Regions from separate parts of the Jeotgalibacillus sp. 10bf12 genome, predicted to be linked through region 1. Evidence: riboswitches for the same ligand, from Rfam matches in the RefSeq annotation. Region 1 holds a riboswitch; the other holds the start of a gene.
The links. A riboswitch is a leader RNA that binds a small molecule or an ion and turns the genes downstream of it on or off. The one in region 1 is predicted to bind cyclic di-GMP.

Region 1 (9,591 bases):
TCATGGAAATGCAAATATTGACCATGTAACCGGTCATGCTTCCGGTGTATATCGGTCAGATGTTTCTCAATATGTGATCGGCTGGATGATTGGGATAGAATGGTATCCGATTATGGTTGATCAAATGAAATCGCAGTATCCTGATATGGAAGACTTTTCTGGAGACTATATTTCCACTGACAATGCAGATCCGATGGAGATCTGGCTTGCAGAGCAATTTGAATACCTTGTCAATTACGAGCTTGAAGAATATCAGAGCATGCGACCGTTAAGCTTTACGAACTGGGTTACAACAGATAACCTTGAACATCCGGCAGAGCCATCTGAACAGGAAGACCTGGCCACTGTGGACCCAAATCATATCTCTGTATCTGGTGATGTGGAAGAAGTCGGTATGTTCGCATCTTATCATGTGTATCCATATTATCCGGACTTTTTAAACCTTGAAGAAAAATACACAGAATTTATCGATCACAGAGGCGAGCCTAATAACTATGCAGGTTATTTAGCCGACCTGAAGGCAAGTCATGACCTGCCTATACTGATTGCAGAATTCGGTATCCCTGCTTCTAGAGGTAAAACACACGAAAACCCTTTCGGATGGAACCAGGGCTTTATTGAAGAAACAGAGCAGGGAGAGATCCTCTCAAGGCTGTACGAAGATATGATTCACCTTGATATGCTCGGAGGTCTTGTTTTCACATGGCAGGACGAATGGTTTAAGCGAACATGGAATACGATGGATTATGACAATCCGGACCGACGTCCATACTGGTCAAATGCACAGACAAACGAGCAGCAATTCGGTCTCCTCAGTTTTGACAGACACCTTGGAAGAATTAATGGAAAAGAAGACGAAGAAGCACAGAGTCTCGGACAATATTCCGGTCAAATCAAAGAACTGAAGGGGTTACATGACGAGCGATACCTGTACCTCCAATTAGATGTACCGGAGCTTTCAGAAGCTTTCTTTGATGATCAGTGGCTCGACCTTTACTTCAGCATAAGACCTGACAAAGGGATTGAAACCGGCGAAGGACCAGCTGACTTTAGAGCGAGATTCAAAGGGAAAGAGGCTGACCTGGAAGTAGCAGGCGATTATGATACATTTTACTTTGACTATGCTACAACGCTTGATATGATTCCGGCTAATGAAGAACCAGACGAGTTCCACCCGATCAGGCTGGCACTGAATAAGGCGTTTGTCAGACCCGACACAAACGAGCTGATACCGTTTGAGAGCTACGAAACCGGTGCATTAAAGTATGGCATTGGAGATCCTGATCACGAGGAATATGATTCACTTGCAGACTATTACTATACTGAAGATGGACTGATTGAAATCCGCATTCCCTGGATGATGTTAAATGCCAAAGATCCAAGCCAGCGGGAGTTCACCGGGGATATTCAGCAGGATGGCCTGACCTCATCTATCGAGATTGATGCGATCAACATTTCAGCTGCGATCATGAGCAGGAATGATCAAAAAGTGATTGAGCAGACACCTTTTGAGTCTTATAAGTGGGAAAAGTGGGATATCCCGCAATCTGAAGAAAGATTAAAAGATTCATATTATATACTGCAGGAATTATTTAACTCCAGTGAATAAGTAAAAGTCCGGGGCGTATTGTGTCCCGGACTTTTATTGTTTTACGCGGCTTCCTCTTCAGAAATCCCTTTTCGCTGCATATTCCCCCATGAACCTTTCTGCCGGATCGCAGCTATCAGGCCCTCACATCTCCATAAAACGGTCAGCGGACGATACCAGAATGCTTCTGTTAAAGACCAAGCGAATAGTTTCAGCAGGCTTTTGACATCCGGATATTTATGGTACGTCCATTCCTCCAGCAAAACAGCAAGGCTGGAAATTAATGAGCCGTATACGACCGTTGCAATAAACATAATGAGAGTGATTTCCCAGGAAATAAAGGCAAATAGCAGCCCGGCAATGATAATCACATAACCCAGCAATTCAAAGATCGCACTTAACAGCTCCACAAATAAATAATAAGGAAGCGCAAAAAGTCCGATCCCCTTATACTTTGGATTAAATAGCATTGATTTATGAGTCCAGAGCGTCTCTGCCAGTCCTCTTTGCCACCTTCTCCGCTGAGATCTGAGTGAACTGATCGTAGATGGCGCCTCTGTCCAGCAGACGGGATCCTGGATATACTCAATCCTCTGATCAGAACGCTCGTCTTTAATCGACTTATGCATTCTGACGATAAGTTCCATATCCTCTCCAACAGTGTTCACCTTATAGCCACCAGCTTTAATGACACGATTTTTCTCAAATACACCGAATGCACCTGATACGATCAGCAGCATATTCATTCTGCTCAAGCCCAGTCGGCCAATTAAAAACGCTCTGAAGTATTCAACGATTTGCATCAATACAATCGGCGTCTTCGGTAAAGCAATCTCTTCCACTTCACTCCTGACGATTCTGGAACCATTGGCAATCCGGACTGTTCCTCCAGTTGCCGTTACCTGTCCATTTGAATCAATAATCGGCTTCATTGTTTTCAATAGTGCATCCCTGTCTAATAAAGAATCTCCATCAATTGCTGCAAAATAAGGGTATTTTGAAAAGTTGATTCCTGCATTCAGCGCGTCCGCTTTCCCTCCATTTTGTTTCTGGATTAAAAAGAGGTGAGGGAATAAAGTTGATTGAAACGCACGCTCAACGTCAGCTGTATCAAAATAGCGGCGGATCGCCAGGTCAATCTCCTTCATTCTGAATTCAGTAATGACGCGCTCGCTCGTCTTATCAGAAGAACCGTCGTCTATCACAATGACTTCAAATTGCGGATAATTTAGTGCGAGCATCGATCTGGCCGTGCTGACAACGCCGACTTCTTCATTGTAAGCAGGTACTAATACCGAGATTGGAAAAGTATCCTTATTCATGGAAATTTCTTCAATATGCGCATCCCGATTCAGCTGACGCTCTTTTCTAATTCTCGGTCCTGCAACCATGAACATACCGATATACAGTAGAGAGACTGATGCCATATAAATAATTATGACGATGGCAGCAGTATAAACCAGCCAATTCAACCAATCCATTATCTGCTCACCCCCGTTTTTAAAGTCTGAAGCTGTCTTGCCATGTCCCTTGCATACGGGTCCTGGTGCCCTTCTGCTGCAAAGGTCAGCAGAATTTCACCATCCGGCATCTGCTTCAGTGCTTCGCATGCAGCAAATCGCACCCACCAGTTTGTATCTCCTGCCAGCTTCATCAAATCAGTAGAATATCGCGTCAGCTGCTGCAGCCCTGATAACCTCGCAGCATACATTCTTTCTTCCCACAATTCAGAAGTCAAAAATGGCACAATTTTATCTGCTGATGATATATATCTGTACTGACATAATGCCGCAAGTGCCTTGAGCCGGACTTCTTTTTCTGCATGCGTAATATGCAATTCCACATACGGCAGATGCTCATAGAAGCCTGTTTCACCAAAATAAGAAATCATACTAAGCTTTACCTGTACAGGAAGCTCCTGATCTTTCTTCAGGTTCTCTACCGACGTTGCCGGCAGCCTTCTGAAGCATTCCTTCATGAAACCAATAGAAATGGCGTCATCACTTTTCAGCATTTGAAGAACACTATCATCCCCAAATGTCGCCAGCACACGCAGTGACTGCCTGTACTCTTCATCTTTTTCTTTTAATGAAAGGTAGTGATGTTTCACATCTTTTTGAAGCACACTCATTTGATAATCTTCAATAAAGAAAAGCGTATTCACACGCTCTGCCCAGCTTCCTTTTTGCAGCACCTGCCTGTAATGATCAGCAAGAAAGCGTTCAGCGGTCTGTCTCATACGCTGCTCATTTTCAGCCCCTTTAATATTGGTGGCATATCCTGATAAGAGCTTCTCAAGCACTTTTATACGAATCAGCTTATCTGATGGCAATGAAGGTTCCAGGTCAGTCTCCCCGTCCAGATAAGCGAGATACCGGCCTAATATCTGCTTATAAATTCGATGAACCTGTTGATCATGACGGATTCCTTTTTGCTTGGAAATAGATAGATACATCAGCACAATGACCTGCAGCAGCAAAAACGCACCTGAAATCCATAAAATCACTGTGATCATTAGTTGAACATCCTTTCCATCATACGGTCAATTCTCGAAGCTACTTCCCTTACATTGAACGGCTTCACCATATAATCATCAGCACCAAGTCCGAGCGCCCTTTCAACCTCCTGATCACCCTGTCTTGCAGTCAGCATAGAAACAAGAATATTCCTTGTTCCGTAAGTTTCTCTCAGCTTTGCAAGTACTTCGATCCCGTCCATTTTTGGCATCATTCCATCGAGCAGGACCATATATTTCTTACCCGATACATACCAGTCGCCCTGCAGGAAATCTACACCATTTGAATAGGTTTTAATATCAACTGACCGTCCGCCAACTTTTCCGCGGCGCTCAAAGTGATCCTTCAGCATTTCTCTTACTAATTCATCGTCATCTACAACGATCAGCATCATTTGTTCAGTTGTCAGCTGCAGTTTAATAACTTCTGAGTATCGGACTGTACAATTACGTCCATTCTCCTTCGCAAAATAAAGAGATTTATCAGCACACTCGAGAATCTCTTTCACATGGACTGCCCCGTGCCACTCATGCAAACCTGCCGAAAAACGGACGTTAAACTCCTGATTACCTGCTGTAAATACCTGCTGGTTGAAAGCTTCGCGCCAGACCTCAACCTTTTTCTCAGCCTCTTCGTATGTTGTATCAGGTAAGATCACAGAGAATTCTTCTCCTCCAAAACGGATCAACCTTTCACCCGGCTCTTTGGTTTCCAGTATGATTTTTGCAAAAGCCTTTAATACTTCATCTCCTGCAGGGTGGCCGTAAGTATCGTTCACCTGCTTAAAATGATCAAGGTCTATCATAGCGAAAACAGCAGAATCCATTTTTCCATCAATCATTTTTTTAGTTACACTTAACACTTCCTGATCAAGGCAATCTCTTTTTAGTGCGCCGGTTAAGAAATCATTCCTGATTTGACCAAGCAGCATATTCCGCTGATAGATCCGGTTCTTTAAAAACGGGATAATAATATTTTCGTTAATCGGCTTTCCGATTACATCTAATACACCAGTTTCATAGGCCTCTATTCTTTTTGCATCCGTTAGCGCTCCACTAACGATAATAATCGGTGTTAAGTCTTTTCTCGCTTTTTTCATCATTTCACTAATTAATAACTCATCACCCTCAGATAACAAATCAAGATCCACGATCAATAAATCCGGCGATAGATCATAGTAATGTTCAAGTCCCTTTGATAGGTTCATAGTTGTAATCACCTGAAAATCATGTGCTTCTAGAAAGCCTTTCATTCTTTTAATGAACTCAACGTCCTTTTCGATCATCAGAATAAATGGGATCGCTTCCGGTTGAGGGGTCAGTTCATCCTGAATATTTTCTAGTTGCTCGATCGCAGCTGCTTCCTGATTAAACGCTGCGGTCTGCGCTGATGTAAAGAATTTCCTCCACTCTCCACCTGTTAAAATTCGTGCACCATCTTCACGCAGCTCCGCCAGAGCCTGTTCCGCCTGGTCAGATAAATCCATCAGCCCAATTGTCCCTGCGGTGCCTTTTAGTCCGTGAAAAAAACGATAGAGTTCATCTTCGGTAACGGCACCTTTTGCACCCCATTCCATTACCGTCTGTTCAATCCTTTTATTCAGCATGTCCTGATATTTTTTACTCATCTGCCCACATCCTATGTAAATGTTCGTATTTACAATCCTTTTTTCGTTCTTTTTTCCCTATTATACAACTCTTTTAACAACGAAAAAGAACTTTCCCGTAAATTTTGGAAAAGTTCTTTTGAATCTTAAGGCTTAAGCGCTCTCCAGCTTTCAGTATGGTGAATCGCAAAACCTTTAAAGCTCGTATAATTTTTTACCTGCTGATAGACCTGATCAAGCTCATGATTCATCACAGATTCGCTTTCCTGATAAAACGTCAGAAAATCACCTTCAGCTGTCTGACCTGTTTCAACACCAATCACAACAGGCTTCCCAAGCCTTTGACCAGTAGTCAGCTCGTGCAGCGTTAATGGGACAATCGCTTTAGCGGAATCACGGTACGCCATAATCGTAATACCGTCAGTATGCTGCTGCACCCAGTCAGAAAGCAGCCCGCTTCCGTACGTATTTTTATATTTAATCTCATCAAACCAGAAAGGAACGTCAGCTTCCATTCTGATATGTAACTGATCTGCTTTTACTGCAGCTTCTTTAATTAGAGACTGATAGGCTTTAACGACAGTCCCCCGTTTTGAATTCCATCTGCTATACAGGTAGGGCTCCACATCCAGATGAATGCCTTTAAAATCGGATTCTGCTGCTGAAGACTGCTGATACTGCTCCACCCATCCTAACGTCTGTCTGAGCTGAAGATATCCTTTTGGTGCAGCCCAGTCTGGTGCTCCATCAAGCGCATACACGTCGATCCCTCTTGCTGTTGCGCCTTGAATAAACGCACGGTAGACCTCTTTAGAGACGTCCCGGTCAATTTGCACATAAACTTTTGTGACCTGCTTTTCAGATAAAAACTCCAGCGTTTCAGGCGTTCCATCAATCAGAGACCACGGATTCCATAACCATGTGGCTTTTTCAATCGTTGAAGCCTTTGCCGGCATTCCCATACTTGACATCATTCCCATAACCAGACATAACAGAGCAGCACAAATAACCTTTTTCATTTTGTCCTCCATTCTATAAGGTGGTCCTCATAGAATGAGAACCCGGCAGCCAGACAACCATGTGAGTAACAGACAGGCTCACGGCTTTGCGTCCTTCCCTTTCGGAGAAGTTTGCCCTTATCAGATTCATTTTTAAAAATTATACGATCATTTCAGTTGTACGTCTACGCAAAAATTATTTGCTTTGTTTTTTCTCAGGTTTTAACAGCTGCATCCGTTCATTAAAGAGTGTCGGATAAGAAAGGAACCCTAGCATTGCGCTTGTTACAACAGCTGTTGTCAGCAGCAGGAAAATAATCAAAAGCTGGAACATCACAGCCTGAAGCGGATCTGCACCTGCAATAATCTGACCGCTCATCATCCCCGGCAGCTGGACGAGACCAATCGTCTTCTGGCTTTCAATTGTCGGGATCGTACTTGCCTGAACAGATGAGATAAGAGGTCGGTGAATCGCCTGCTTCGGCGTACCACCCAATGAGAGAATCAACTCAGTCTCAGCTTCTCTTGACTCTATTTCAGATGTGAATCGATTTAAAAATAAAATGGATAAAACCATAGAGTTCCCAATGACCATACCGCTGATTGGAATAATATACTGCGCAGTGGCAGGCGTAATATTCAAACCTAGTAAAATCCCCTGCGTTAACACTTCAATAAAGACAAATGTGACAATTAGTTTCCACGTGATCCCTTTAATGGAGACGCCTTTTTTACGTGCATTTTGAACAGCGGCTCCGATAATTAAAACAACCATTAAGAAAATATAGAAAAAGTTTTCAGCATCAAAGACAAACTGCAGGATATAACCAACCGCAAGAAGCTGGATGATCGCTCTGATTGTCGCAACCAGCGCATCCTTTTCAAGGCCAAGGTTCAATGTTCTCGAGAGTACAAGAGGAATTAATACGAAAATCAGTGATAAACCCAGTAAAAGAAAACTCATTCCGCTTCCCCCTTTACAAAGGTTTGAACGCGCGGATTCTGAGGGTCCTTCAGCAGACCGCTCTCCCCTGTTTCGACAAGCTCGCCGTCCATCATGACCCACGTATATTCGCCAATCGAGAGTGCCTGTTTCAGGTTGTGCGTGATCCACATAATTGTTGTGTGATATGTCTCATTAATTCTGACAATCAGCTCTTCAATTTCCTGCTGTGAGACACGGTCCAGTGATGAAGTGATCTCATCCAGCAGCAGAATCTCAGGCTTCATCACAAGCGTCCTGGCAATCGATACCTTCTGACGCTGACCACCTGATAGATCCTTTGCATCCCGCTCAAGGAAACCTTCATCAAGTCCGACCAGCCTGATCATCTCTTCTGCTGTCTCAGCAGGAAGCTCTTTGCCCTGCAGTTCAAAAGACAGTGCCATATTTTTACGAACAGTTCCAGGCACCATGGTCGCTGTCTGCAGGGCGATCCCCACCTTTCTTCTGAGCTCAACCGGGTCGTATGATGAAATTTTTTGATCGTCTATATAAATTTCACCTGAACCGGGAGAAATCAGTCCATTACAAAGTCTGAACAATGTAGTTTTCCCTGCCCCCGATGGCCCTACGAGCGTAGTAATACGGTTTTTGGGGAACCATCCGGTAATATCGTGAAGAATTTGTGTATCGCCTGATTGATAATTTACATGGCTGAACTGAATTGCAGCCTGAGCATCCTTTGTCATGATCATTACTTCCTTTTTTCTTATTTAAAATAATTATAATGTAATAATGATAATAAATAAAAGACAAAAAGGCAAGCTGATCAGCCTGCCTTTTTACTCTTCGAGAAGAGCAGTCATTTTATCAAGTGATTCCCTGAACTCCTCAACCCTTATAAAGCGTGCATCTCTCAGCAGTTCTTTACCTTCAGAGAAGATCAGCACGACAGGTACTGTAAAAATTGATAATTTCCCTGCCACTTCTTCATAGTCGTCTGCAAGAATATGCCCAAATTCAACCTCAGGGTAGTCCCCCATGACCTGCTGAATTTTAGGAAGCAGCGCATGACATACGCTGCAGCCATTTCTTGAAATATATAAAACACTTAAAGTCTGATTTATAAGCTTGTCTAACGCTTCATCTGAACGAATCTCAGTATATGGTCTCATATTCAGTTCACCTCTAACATGTCATTACCCCTGATTGATTCACTCTACACTGTTCATCAGTGCTGTTTTTTGAGCGTTGTACGATTAGCCGTTACCCATAGCATCACCTGAAGTATACCCATCATGCAGATAATCGCAGTCATGCCATAAAGTGCATTGATGTAGCTGCCGGTCAGATCATAGACGACACCGACGCCAAGTGGACCCAGTGCTGAAATGACGTAGCCACCGCCCTGTGACATTGCAGCCCACGCGCTTGCTTTTTGATAGGAATCAGTTTCAATAATCGGCAGCATTAATGCGAGCGGGAATAACCCACCTGCACCAAGTCCAATCAGAAGCATTGCTATCAGTGGCTGACTTCCTGCAATCAGCAGAATGACGCCGGTCAGTTCGATGACTGTACATCCAATCAGTGTTGGGAACACAAAGCCGAATCTCGCTACAAGACTTGGAATGATAAATGATGATGGAATCTGAATCAGAACGAATGCAGTCAGCATAGAACCCGCAACCACAGAGTTATAGCCCATACTCTGAATAATCGGCGCACCCCAGGCAGTAACAGAATAGAAAATGCTCGACATCAGCCCAAAGAACAATAAAATCAACCAGGCTCGTCCGCTTGTCCATGGTAATGCCGACTTCTCAGGCAGACCAGCCTGTTTTTTACCAGGGAACCTGATCCAGACAACCATTGCAGCAAGTCCAAGCACAGCCCAGATCGCAAGCGCAGTCTCCCAGTTGCCAAGCGACTCATAAATC
Region 2 (9,591 bases), 1.2 Mb from region 1:
TCATCACCTGACATCGACTCATGATCTCCTGTTACACCGAGCAATGCCATTTTCGCAATCGTCTTCTCCGATGCACCGGGTAAATGACCTTCCACTCTCTTATAACGCAGTCTGGCTTCCTGAACCCAGCTCAGTAACAGGTTGTCTCCCCCTGCCAGTTTAGGCCATGAAGTAAGTTCACCAGCCAGTAACACACTAGGGTCATCAAGCCATGACAATACTTCTCCATTTGTAAAAACTTCTTCTTCATTACGCATCTCTGTCTGTGAATCCAGCCTGCTCCACCAGTAATAAGTAAGTGGTGATGTTTTAAACTGCTGCATGAAAGGAAGCGCTTTCTTTTTGTCACATAATAAAAGGAGCATTAAATTATCCTGAATAAAAGTCGTTGTCCCACGCTTTGCTGCATATTCTCCAAAGCTGTGTGGATTATAGAGCTGAAAAGGATGAACATGCGGTTCAATGTAACCCGGCACAATCCACTTATCCTCAAGATAAAGCACTTCAGTTCCATTCTGATTTTCAGGCATGTCGCTCCCTGCATAAATAATTCTATCCTGATATATCCATATATTACCTTTAACCCATTGGTGAAGAACTGAATTCAGGTAATTCGTATCTGCAAGTACAAGATCAGGTGATTTTTTCCCTTCCAAGATGGAAGTGTGGTCTCTTAAATGACTAATCTTCCACGGGAATCTCTGTTCCACTCTCATCACTCCAATAATTCCTCTAAAAGTTTCATTAAGCTTACCATATTTTACGCGTTACCGCACGAAAGAAATGTGTCTTTTTCTTGATTATGTGCATAAATGAACATTATCCTAACAAAATACATTTTTTTACATTATTTTTTTGACTCATGTTTTTTTGCGCACCTGATTAAGCTACACCAGGTGCTTACTGCTCGCCGGCAAATATAAATAAACATTATTTAGATAGAATATTCTGATAAATAATGATAAGGAATCAGTTATTAGTGGTCTTTTTTAGGATGTATGATATTATTTATATAACAATATTTTAGCAAAGAGAGTGATTGTTATGATCGGAGACCGCGTTAAAGCTTTACGAAAAGAAAAGAAAATGTCGCTGACTGAACTGGCTGACCAGGCAGGCGTTGCTAAATCATATATCAGCTCTCTTGAGAGAAATCTTCAAAAAAACCCATCCATTCAATTCTTAGAAAAGATTGCACCAGTACTTGGTGTGACAGTCAACTCTCTGCTCGACCCGGATAGTGATGAAAAAAATGTAGATAGTGAATGGGTGAACCTTGCAAAAACGGCAATGGAATCCGGAATCTCCAAAGAACAATTCAAAGAATTTATAGAATTTAATAAATGGCGGATCAATCAAAAGTAGCCTGTGCAGCATAGTTGCTTTGCACAGGCTACTTTATGAATTACGATCACTTTTACCCTTACCCAACAACTAAATCATTCCTCCTCCAATCGGCAGAACCTGCTCCTTCCAGGAAATCTCTGATATCCTCCACCGGGATTCCTGCTTGTACAGCCTCTTCGATCAGCGCCATCCATTCAACATCTACTTCATTTTTACGACCCATAACATTCCCTCCTAAAATACTTTCTACAGTACTTCAGGCGGCTCAGCCGTCATAGCTCCCTTATCTCTTTATTGGCCTTAGACCCGTTAGCTTTGCGTCCCATTTTTTCAAATGGTTTGCCTTTTTCTGTTCTCTCATAGCGATTGCGGCATCTGGGATTCTCCTAGGGCTTAAAGGTAGTGAATAGGTATAATTTCTGTTATGAACTAATATTACCACCTGGATTATCGCAAATAAATAGTCCTATTTACCTAAATTTTCTGACTTTTTCAACATTAAATTTATGTTACAATGTTTCGTTTGTATTATTTTGCGGAATGCTGGTACGCAGATTGACGGATATGCTGATTTAGTTCGTAATAAGAGATTGCTCTGAGAGATGGATATGCAGTGAGATCTTCCCCGCACACCGGACAAAACCAGGTTTCTCCAGCGCCACTGCTATAAGATGAGCGCGTGCATGTAGGACATTCTTTTCGTACCATTCGATCACCTCTTGTTCTTTATAGAGAATATAAGTATCTTCATTATATGTCAGAACAGATGAATCGCAACTTCCATATAAGCTGCATACAGGTACGAAAAGAATGATTTTCATCTACATACTCTCATTTGCACCAATTTGGTTATACTTACGGAAAATTCTAACTTCTATTTAATCCTTTATTGCCGATATCTTTTCTGTAAAAAAAGTGGTCTGTATGCACCCGGTTTAATGCCTGATATACTTTTTCTCTGGCAGCTTCAACGCTTGCACCGGAGCCTGCTGCAAGAAGCACTCTGCCTCCATCAGATACAATTTGTGCGTTTTTTATTTTAGTACCTGCATGGTAGAAGAACGTATCTGCCTCTAAAACTGGTTGTACAGAATGCTCTTTTTCATAAGCGCCAGGATATCCTTCTGATGCAAGCACCACACCTACGACAGTGTCATCATTCCATTCCACATCAGCTGTTTGATGATTAAGGAGGTTCAGCAGGATCTCTGCAAGATCAGAGTCCATGCGGTGAAGAACCACTTGTGTCTCAGGATCGCCAAAACGCGCATTAAACTCAATCACTTTAGGTCCATCTTCAGTCAGGATTAATCCTGCATACAGAACACCTGTAAAAGGAGTGCCTTCTTTTATCATTGCCTGGACGACAGGCTTTATAATTTCATTCATCGCCTGTTCCTCAGTGGATGATGGCAAATGAGTAACTGGTGAGTATGCACCCATTCCACCTGTATTTGGCCCTTCATCATTGTCATAGGCTCTTTTATGGTCCTGAGCAAGAGCCAATGGAATAATAGATTCTTCATTAACAAGACACATAAATGAAAACTCTTCGCCAGCCAGAAAATCCTCTACGACAATTTTTGCAGAAGATGCACCGAAGCGGTTGTGCTCCAGCATATCTTCAGCGGCTTCAAGCGCCTCAGCTTCTGTCATTGCCACGACAACACCTTTTCCTGCTGCAAGACCATCCGCCTTAATGACAATCGGTGCCCCTTTTTTCTCTATGTAAGCAGAGGCCTCCTGAAAGTTCGTAAACGTCTCATACCCTGCTGTTGGAATACTGTACTTTTTCATTAGCTCTTTTGCAAATGCTTTACTGCCTTCAATTGCAGAGGCTTTTTTAGTCGGACCAAACACTTTCAGTCCCTCTGCTTGAAACAGATCTGTCAGTCCTTCAGCAAGCGGCTGCTCCGGACCGATCACAGTAAGTGCGATATCGTTATTTTTCGCGAAAGTCACCAGCTCCTGCTGTTCGGTTTCATTTATATCCACACATTCAGCATGCGCTGCGATCCCTGCATTTCCGGGTGCACAGAACACTTGTCCGACCGATGCATCCTGATGAAATTTATAGCAAAGGGCATGCTCGCGTCCCCCGCGTCCAACTACAAGTACATTCATTTGTATTCCTCCAATATTCTTCAATTTATTAAATGATAAAAATTATGTTAAAGATGATTGTTTTTTCACAGCTGGTGATTGGAGCGTAAGGGGGCGACTCCTGCGGCAGGAAGGGACAGGTGAGACAGAGCATGGCGAAGCCTGCTGGCTCACCGCCCGGCCGCGGAAAGCGTCCCCCTGAAGCGGAAATCATCAGCCAACCTATAAAGTGATATTCAAAAAGAGCCGGCCTCAAAAAGAAGCCGGCTAAAAATATTCTGTAAGCGGCTTTGACATGGACCTCTTACGCAAATAGAAAAGTTTCACTCATGCTAATTAGTGCTTAAAATGACGTACGCCTGTCATGACCATGGCAATGCCATATTCATCGGCTTTCTTAATGGAATCCTCATCCTTGATCGATCCACCCGTTTGAATAATCGCTGTGATACCGGCTTTAGCCGCTGCTTCAACCGTATCATTCATTGGGAAGAAGGCATCAGAAGCAAGTGCAGCTCCCTGTGCGCGGTCGCCTGCCTGTTCCAGTGCAATCTTAGCTGCGCCGACACGGTTCATCTGACCTGCGCCAATTCCAAGCGTCATATGCTGCTCAGCAACGACGATCGCATTCGACTTAACGTGCTTCACCACCTTCCAGGCAGTTTTCATTGCTGTCCATTCCTCTTCAGTTGGCTCACGCTTTGTAACAACTTTCAGATCCGCATCCTCAAGTGTGTAACGATCCTGATCCTGAACAAGCAGACCGCCTTCAACTGAAGTGTAGATATGTTCATGCTTTAAGTGACGGTCAAACGGAACAGTCAGCAGTCTGATGTTTTTCTTTTTCGTGAGAATCTCAAGTGCATCCTCTGAAAATGCAGGTGCAATCACGATCTCAAGAAAAATATCAGCCAGCTTTTCAGCCGTTTCCTTATTAACACCGCGGTTAAATGCAACAATACCGCCAAAGATTGACGTGGAATCCGCTTCAAAGGCTCTCTGGAAAGCTTCCTGAGGGCTTTCACCGGTGCCTACTCCACATGGATTCATATGCTTTACTGCAACAGCTGCTGCCTGATCAAAGTCTTTTACGATCTGAAGGGCTGCATCAGCATCTTTAATATTGTTGTAAGAAAGCTCTTTTCCGTGGTGCTGGCGCGCATGTGCGATTGAGAATTCAGAGCCGAGCGGATTGCGGTAGAATGCTGCTTTCTGGTGAGGGTTCTCACCATAGCGCAGATCCTGCTTACGCTCATACGTCACCGTGATTCGCTCAGGATTTTCTTCACCAGATTCCTCTGTTAAGTACTGTGCGATATAAGCATCATAAGCTGCAGTATGGCGGAACACTTTTGCAGCAAGACGCTTTTTAAACTCAGGAGATACGCCGCCTGCCTTTAATTCCTCAATGACCTTTTCATAATCCTCTGAATCAACAACCACTGTTAAATATGCATGGTTTTTAGCAGCGGCGCGCAGCATAGTTGGTCCGCCGATATCAATATTTTCAACAGCATCTTCAAATGATACATTAGGCTTTGCAATCGTCTGCTGGAATGGATAAAGATTTACACACACAAGGTCAATCGCTTCAATCCCCTGCTCCTTAAGCTGGCGCTGGTGATCCGGCTGATCCTGCTTTGCAAGAAGCCCTCCGTGAATAGATGGGTGAAGTGTTTTCACACGTCCTTCAAGGATTTCAGGAAAACCGGTTACTTCATCGACACCTTTTACTTCAACTCCATTATCAGCAAGCAGTGTTTTTGTCCCGCCTGTTGAAAGGATTTCATAGCCAAGTGCCTGCAGCTGTTCTGCAAATTCTACGATACCTGCTTTTTCAGATACACTGATTAACGCACGTTTAGTCATTTTGTTTCCTCCAATGCTTCAGCAAATAGCTGATTAAGTGTTTCAGGGTAAAGGCGGTGTTCAATCCCGTGAATCACCTTTTCAATCTCTTCTCTTTCCCAACCATCAGGAATTTTAAATGGCTCCTGTACAATGACAGGGCCTGTATCCATTCCTTCATCCACGTAATGAATCGTGACACCTGTTACTTTCATGCCACTGTCGATCGCCTGTCCGAGTGCATCTTTTCCCGGGAAAGCAGGAAGAAGTGATGGATGGACGTTCACAATACGCTTTGGATAGGCCTGAAGAAGGACAGATCCGATGAGTCTCATATACCCTGCTAATACCAGCCATTCTACTTCTTTTTCATGAAGCATTTCAAGGATTGCTGTCTCGTATTCAGCTTTTGATGAAAATTCTTTCGGACTCAGTGCGCAGACATCAATGCCTAATGCTTCTGCACGATTAACTGCAAATGCACCAGGCTTATCTGTTACAAGTAACACGAGTGAGCCCTTTAATCTGCCGTCGCGAACTGCCTGTGCGATTGCTTCAAAGTTACTTCCGCTTCCTGATGCAAATACAGCAAATTTAATGTCACTCATAGATGGTTACCTTCTTTCCATTTTCAGCTGTCACACGGCCGATCTCAAAGCTCTCTTCACCTGAATCGGCAAGCTTTCTCTGAACCGCTGCTGCGTAATCAGGACGGACGGCAAATACAAAGCCGATCCCCATATTAAATACGCTGAACATTTCCTGATCTGTAAAATCTCCTGCCTTTTGAATCAGATCAAATACCGGAAGCACAGGCCAGCTGTTATTCATTACTTCGATCGATGTACCTTCAGGCAGCATACGTGGAAGGTTCTCATAGAATCCGCCTCCAGTGATATGCGCCATTCCCGTAACTTCACCTGCAGCGAGTGCTGTTTTTACAGCTTTTGGGTACAGGCGGGTCGGCGTCAATAATACTTCACCAAGTGTGTGCTTAAAACCGTCCGGACGATCTGTCAGCTGCATCTGCTTCTGTTCAAGAAGTACTTTGCGTACCAGTGAAAAACCGTTACTATGGATGCCACTGGATGGCAGGCCGATGATGACATCACCCGGCTGAATCGCTTCACCGGTTATGATCTGGCTTTTTTCAGCTGCACCTACTGCAAATCCTGCCATATCGTATTCATCCTCTTCATACATGCCAGGCATTTCAGCAGTTTCCCCGCCGATTAGCGCACAGCCTGAATCCACACACGCATCCGCAATTCCCTTTACCAGCTGCTCAATCTTTTCAGGTTCTGCTTTACCGACTGCAAGGTAATCAAGGAAATACAGCGGCTCTGCACCCTGAGCGGCAATATCATTCACACACATTGCGACACAGTCTATACCAATTGTGTCATGCTTATCCATTGCAAACGCAAGCTTCAGCTTAGTACCGACGCCGTCTGTTCCTGAGATCAGTACTGGTTCTTTATAGTTCAGTGCTGACAGGTCAAACATGCCGCCAAATCCACCGAATGCGCCCATGATACCCGCACGTTCTGTACGCTTAACGTGTTTTTTCATCCGTTCTACTGCTTCGTATCCTGCTTCGATATTAACTCCGGCCTGTTTGTAGGCATCAGACATGAATTGTTCCTCCTTGAATACGCTGTTGGGTCTTAGTATATTGACGTACGATCTTCGTTAAAGGGGGACTTCGCGGCCGGGTGGTGAGCCTGCAGGCTGCGCCATGCCCGGTCCCACACGTCCCTCACTGCCACAGGAGTCGCCCCCTTCCACTGCGATCTACGCTGTAGACATAAGAAATTCTCTCTTTGAATTCAATGCCTTCTATCGTTTTAATCATCGTGATAATCAAAGATTAATGCGATAATTCTTTTTCATACGGGTGAAGTGTGTCAGGGTAGATTTCAGTTGGATACTTTCCTGTAAAGCATGCAAGGCAGTGCCCTCGGTTTTCACCTTCATCATCACGTCCGACTGCTTTCACAAGACCTTCTACACTTAAAAACGATAGAGAATCAGCACCAATCTGCTGGCGGATCTCCTCAACTGAATGCTTAGATGCAATCAGTTCCTCATGACTGCTTGTATCAATGCCATAAAAACATGGATTCTTAATCGGCGGCGAACTGATCACGACGTGTACTTCTGTCGCTCCTGCTTCTTTTAGCATTTTCACGATCCGGCGGCTTGTCGTTCCGCGGACGATCGAGTCATCCACCATGACAACCCGCTTACCTTCAACCACACCTCTTACTGGTGATAGCTTCATTTTCACACCCTGCTCACGAAGTTCCTGAGAAGGCTGGATAAATGTACGCCCGATATAACGGTTCTTAATCAGTCCCATTTCATAAGGGATCGATGCTTCCTCTGCGTAGCCGATTGCTGCTGAAATACTTGAGTCCGGCACCCCTGTTACGACATCTGCTTCAATCGGGAATTCCTGCGCAAGCTGCCTGCCAAGACGCTTTCTTGCTGAGTGAATATTAATTCCGTCAATATCACTGTCAGGTCTTGAGAAATAAATATACTCCATTGAACAGATTGCACGGTTTGTCGCATATGAAAAACGCTCTGAGCGGATACCTTCATCATTAATGATTAAAAGCTCTCCAGGTTCTACGGAACGGATGACTTCTGCACCGATAATGTCAAATGCACATGTCTCAGATGCCACTGCATACCCGTTACCAACTTTAGCAAGTGTGAGTGGTCTTAAACCATGTGGATCAAGCGCCACCATTAATTCAGTTTCAGTCATAATCACAAATGCATATGCACCTTTTAACATGGTCAGTGCATTTTTCACACGTTCTTCAAGTGAGGCATACCCGCTTCTTTTAATCAGGTGGGCAAGCACTTCTGTATCAGAAGTTGTCTGAAGGATGCTTCCCTGACGCTCAAGCTGATGCTTTAATTGATTTGCGTTAACCAGGTTACCATTATGGGCAAGTGTCAGTGTGCCGCTTTGTGAGCGGAAGACGAGCGGCTGAACATTTTCATAACCGCCGCCTCCTGCTGTTGCATAGCGGACGTGACCGATTGCTCCGTGTCCTTTTAGCTCAGAAAGCATTTCCTGGTTAAATACTTCAGTTACTAGCCCCTCACCTTTTGAGAAAGATAAGTTTTCCCCGTCAGTTGCAGCGATACCCGCTCCTTCCTGACCGCGGTGCTGTAAGCTTTGAAGTGCGTAATACGTCATCTGTGCAGCCTGTTCGTGGCCCCAGACGCCAAATACACCACATTCTTCATTTAATCCTTTTAATTCAGCAAGCATGGTATTGCTCCTCTCCAGCTCTCTTCAAATTTTTCAACTGGCTGGTCAATCACAGCTGCTCCGTCATGCACAACTTTTAATACAGGCTGTACTGTTACTTCACCGATTTTCTTTGCGCCTGTCTGCGCCTCAAAGGCTTTTTGATTCTCAGGCTTTACGCTGATTAAGAATCTTGACTGCGTTTCGCTGAAAAGTTCAGTTATGACAGATCCTGTTGTTTCAGCTGTCACACCAAGACCTGACCCGAATGCTGATTCAGCAAGCGCTACTGCAAGACCGCCTTCAGCAAGGTCATGTGCTGATTGTACAAGCCCCTGTTTGATCGCTCCCAGTACCTTTTCCTGACGATCAAGCTCTGTTGTAAGATCTAGCTCAGGTGCTTTACCTGAAATCTCTCCTGCAGTCAGCTTTTGCAGTTCACTGCCGCCAAATTCAGTTTTCGTCTCACCAATCAGATAGACGGCATCTCCTGCCTTTTTAAAGCTTTGCGTTGTAATATGCTCAAGGTTTTCAATCAGTCCGACCATACCGACAACCGGTGTCGGGTAGACTGCCGTACCGTTTGTTTCGTTATATAGGGATACGTTTCCACCAATAACCGGTGCATTCAGCACGCGGCAGGCTTCACTCATGCCATCCACGGATTTTTCCATCTGCCAGAAGATCTCCGGCTTATCAGGGCTGCCAAAGTTCAGGCAGTCTGTAATCGCAAGTGGACGTCCGCCAGAGCAGACAATATTACGTGCAGCTTCTGCCACCGCAATTTTCCCGCCTGTCTCAGGGTCAAGATACAGATAGCGCGAATTGCAGTCTGTTGTCATCGCCAGCGCCTTTTCAGTGCCGCGGATACGTAGGACTGCTGCATCAGATCCAGGCGTTACAACCGTATTTGTGCGCACCTGATAGTCATACTGATCATATACCCACTCTTTACTCGCGATTGTCGGCTGTTTTAAAAGTGAATGCAGTGTTTCTTCAACGTTTTCAACTTCAGGCTCTGC

Region 2: it holds a riboswitch for cyclic di-GMP, as region 1 does, so the genes downstream of both, DH10bf12_RS09155 (anti-repressor SinI family protein) here and DH10bf12_RS02525 (amidase) in region 1, are expected to answer to the same signal.

The regions. Positions count from the first base shown of each region.
Region 1 covers NZ_CP200276.1:549,416-559,006, forward strand. The annotation lists gene DH10bf12_RS02505 (hypothetical protein) at 1-1,609, shown strand, start outside; gene DH10bf12_RS02510 (glycosyltransferase family 2 protein) at 1,651-3,069, opposite strand; gene DH10bf12_RS02515 (HEAT repeat domain-containing protein) at 3,069-4,103, opposite strand; gene DH10bf12_RS02520 (GGDEF domain-containing response regulator) at 4,103-5,731, opposite strand; gene DH10bf12_RS02525 (amidase) at 5,857-6,729, opposite strand; cyclic di-GMP riboswitch class I at 6,771-6,855, opposite strand; gene DH10bf12_RS02530 (ABC transporter permease) at 6,905-7,672, opposite strand; gene DH10bf12_RS02535 (ABC transporter ATP-binding protein) at 7,669-8,400, opposite strand; gene DH10bf12_RS02540 (thioredoxin family protein) at 8,494-8,826, opposite strand; gene DH10bf12_RS02545 (MFS transporter) at 8,883-9,591, opposite strand, start outside.
Region 2 covers NZ_CP200276.1:1,737,283-1,746,873, reverse strand. The annotation lists gene DH10bf12_RS09165 (adenine deaminase C-terminal domain-containing protein) at 1-716, opposite strand, end outside; gene DH10bf12_RS09160 (helix-turn-helix domain-containing protein) at 1,045-1,365, shown strand; gene DH10bf12_RS09155 (anti-repressor SinI family protein) at 1,424-1,570, opposite strand; cyclic di-GMP riboswitch class I at 1,604-1,701, opposite strand; gene purD (phosphoribosylamine--glycine ligase) at 2,215-3,471, opposite strand; gene purH (bifunctional phosphoribosylaminoimidazolecarboxamide formyltransferase/IMP cyclohydrolase) at 3,787-5,319, opposite strand; gene purN (phosphoribosylglycinamide formyltransferase) at 5,316-5,906, opposite strand; gene purM (phosphoribosylformylglycinamidine cyclo-ligase) at 5,899-6,933, opposite strand; gene purF (amidophosphoribosyltransferase) at 7,169-8,590, opposite strand; gene purL (phosphoribosylformylglycinamidine synthase subunit PurL) at 8,575-9,591, opposite strand, start outside.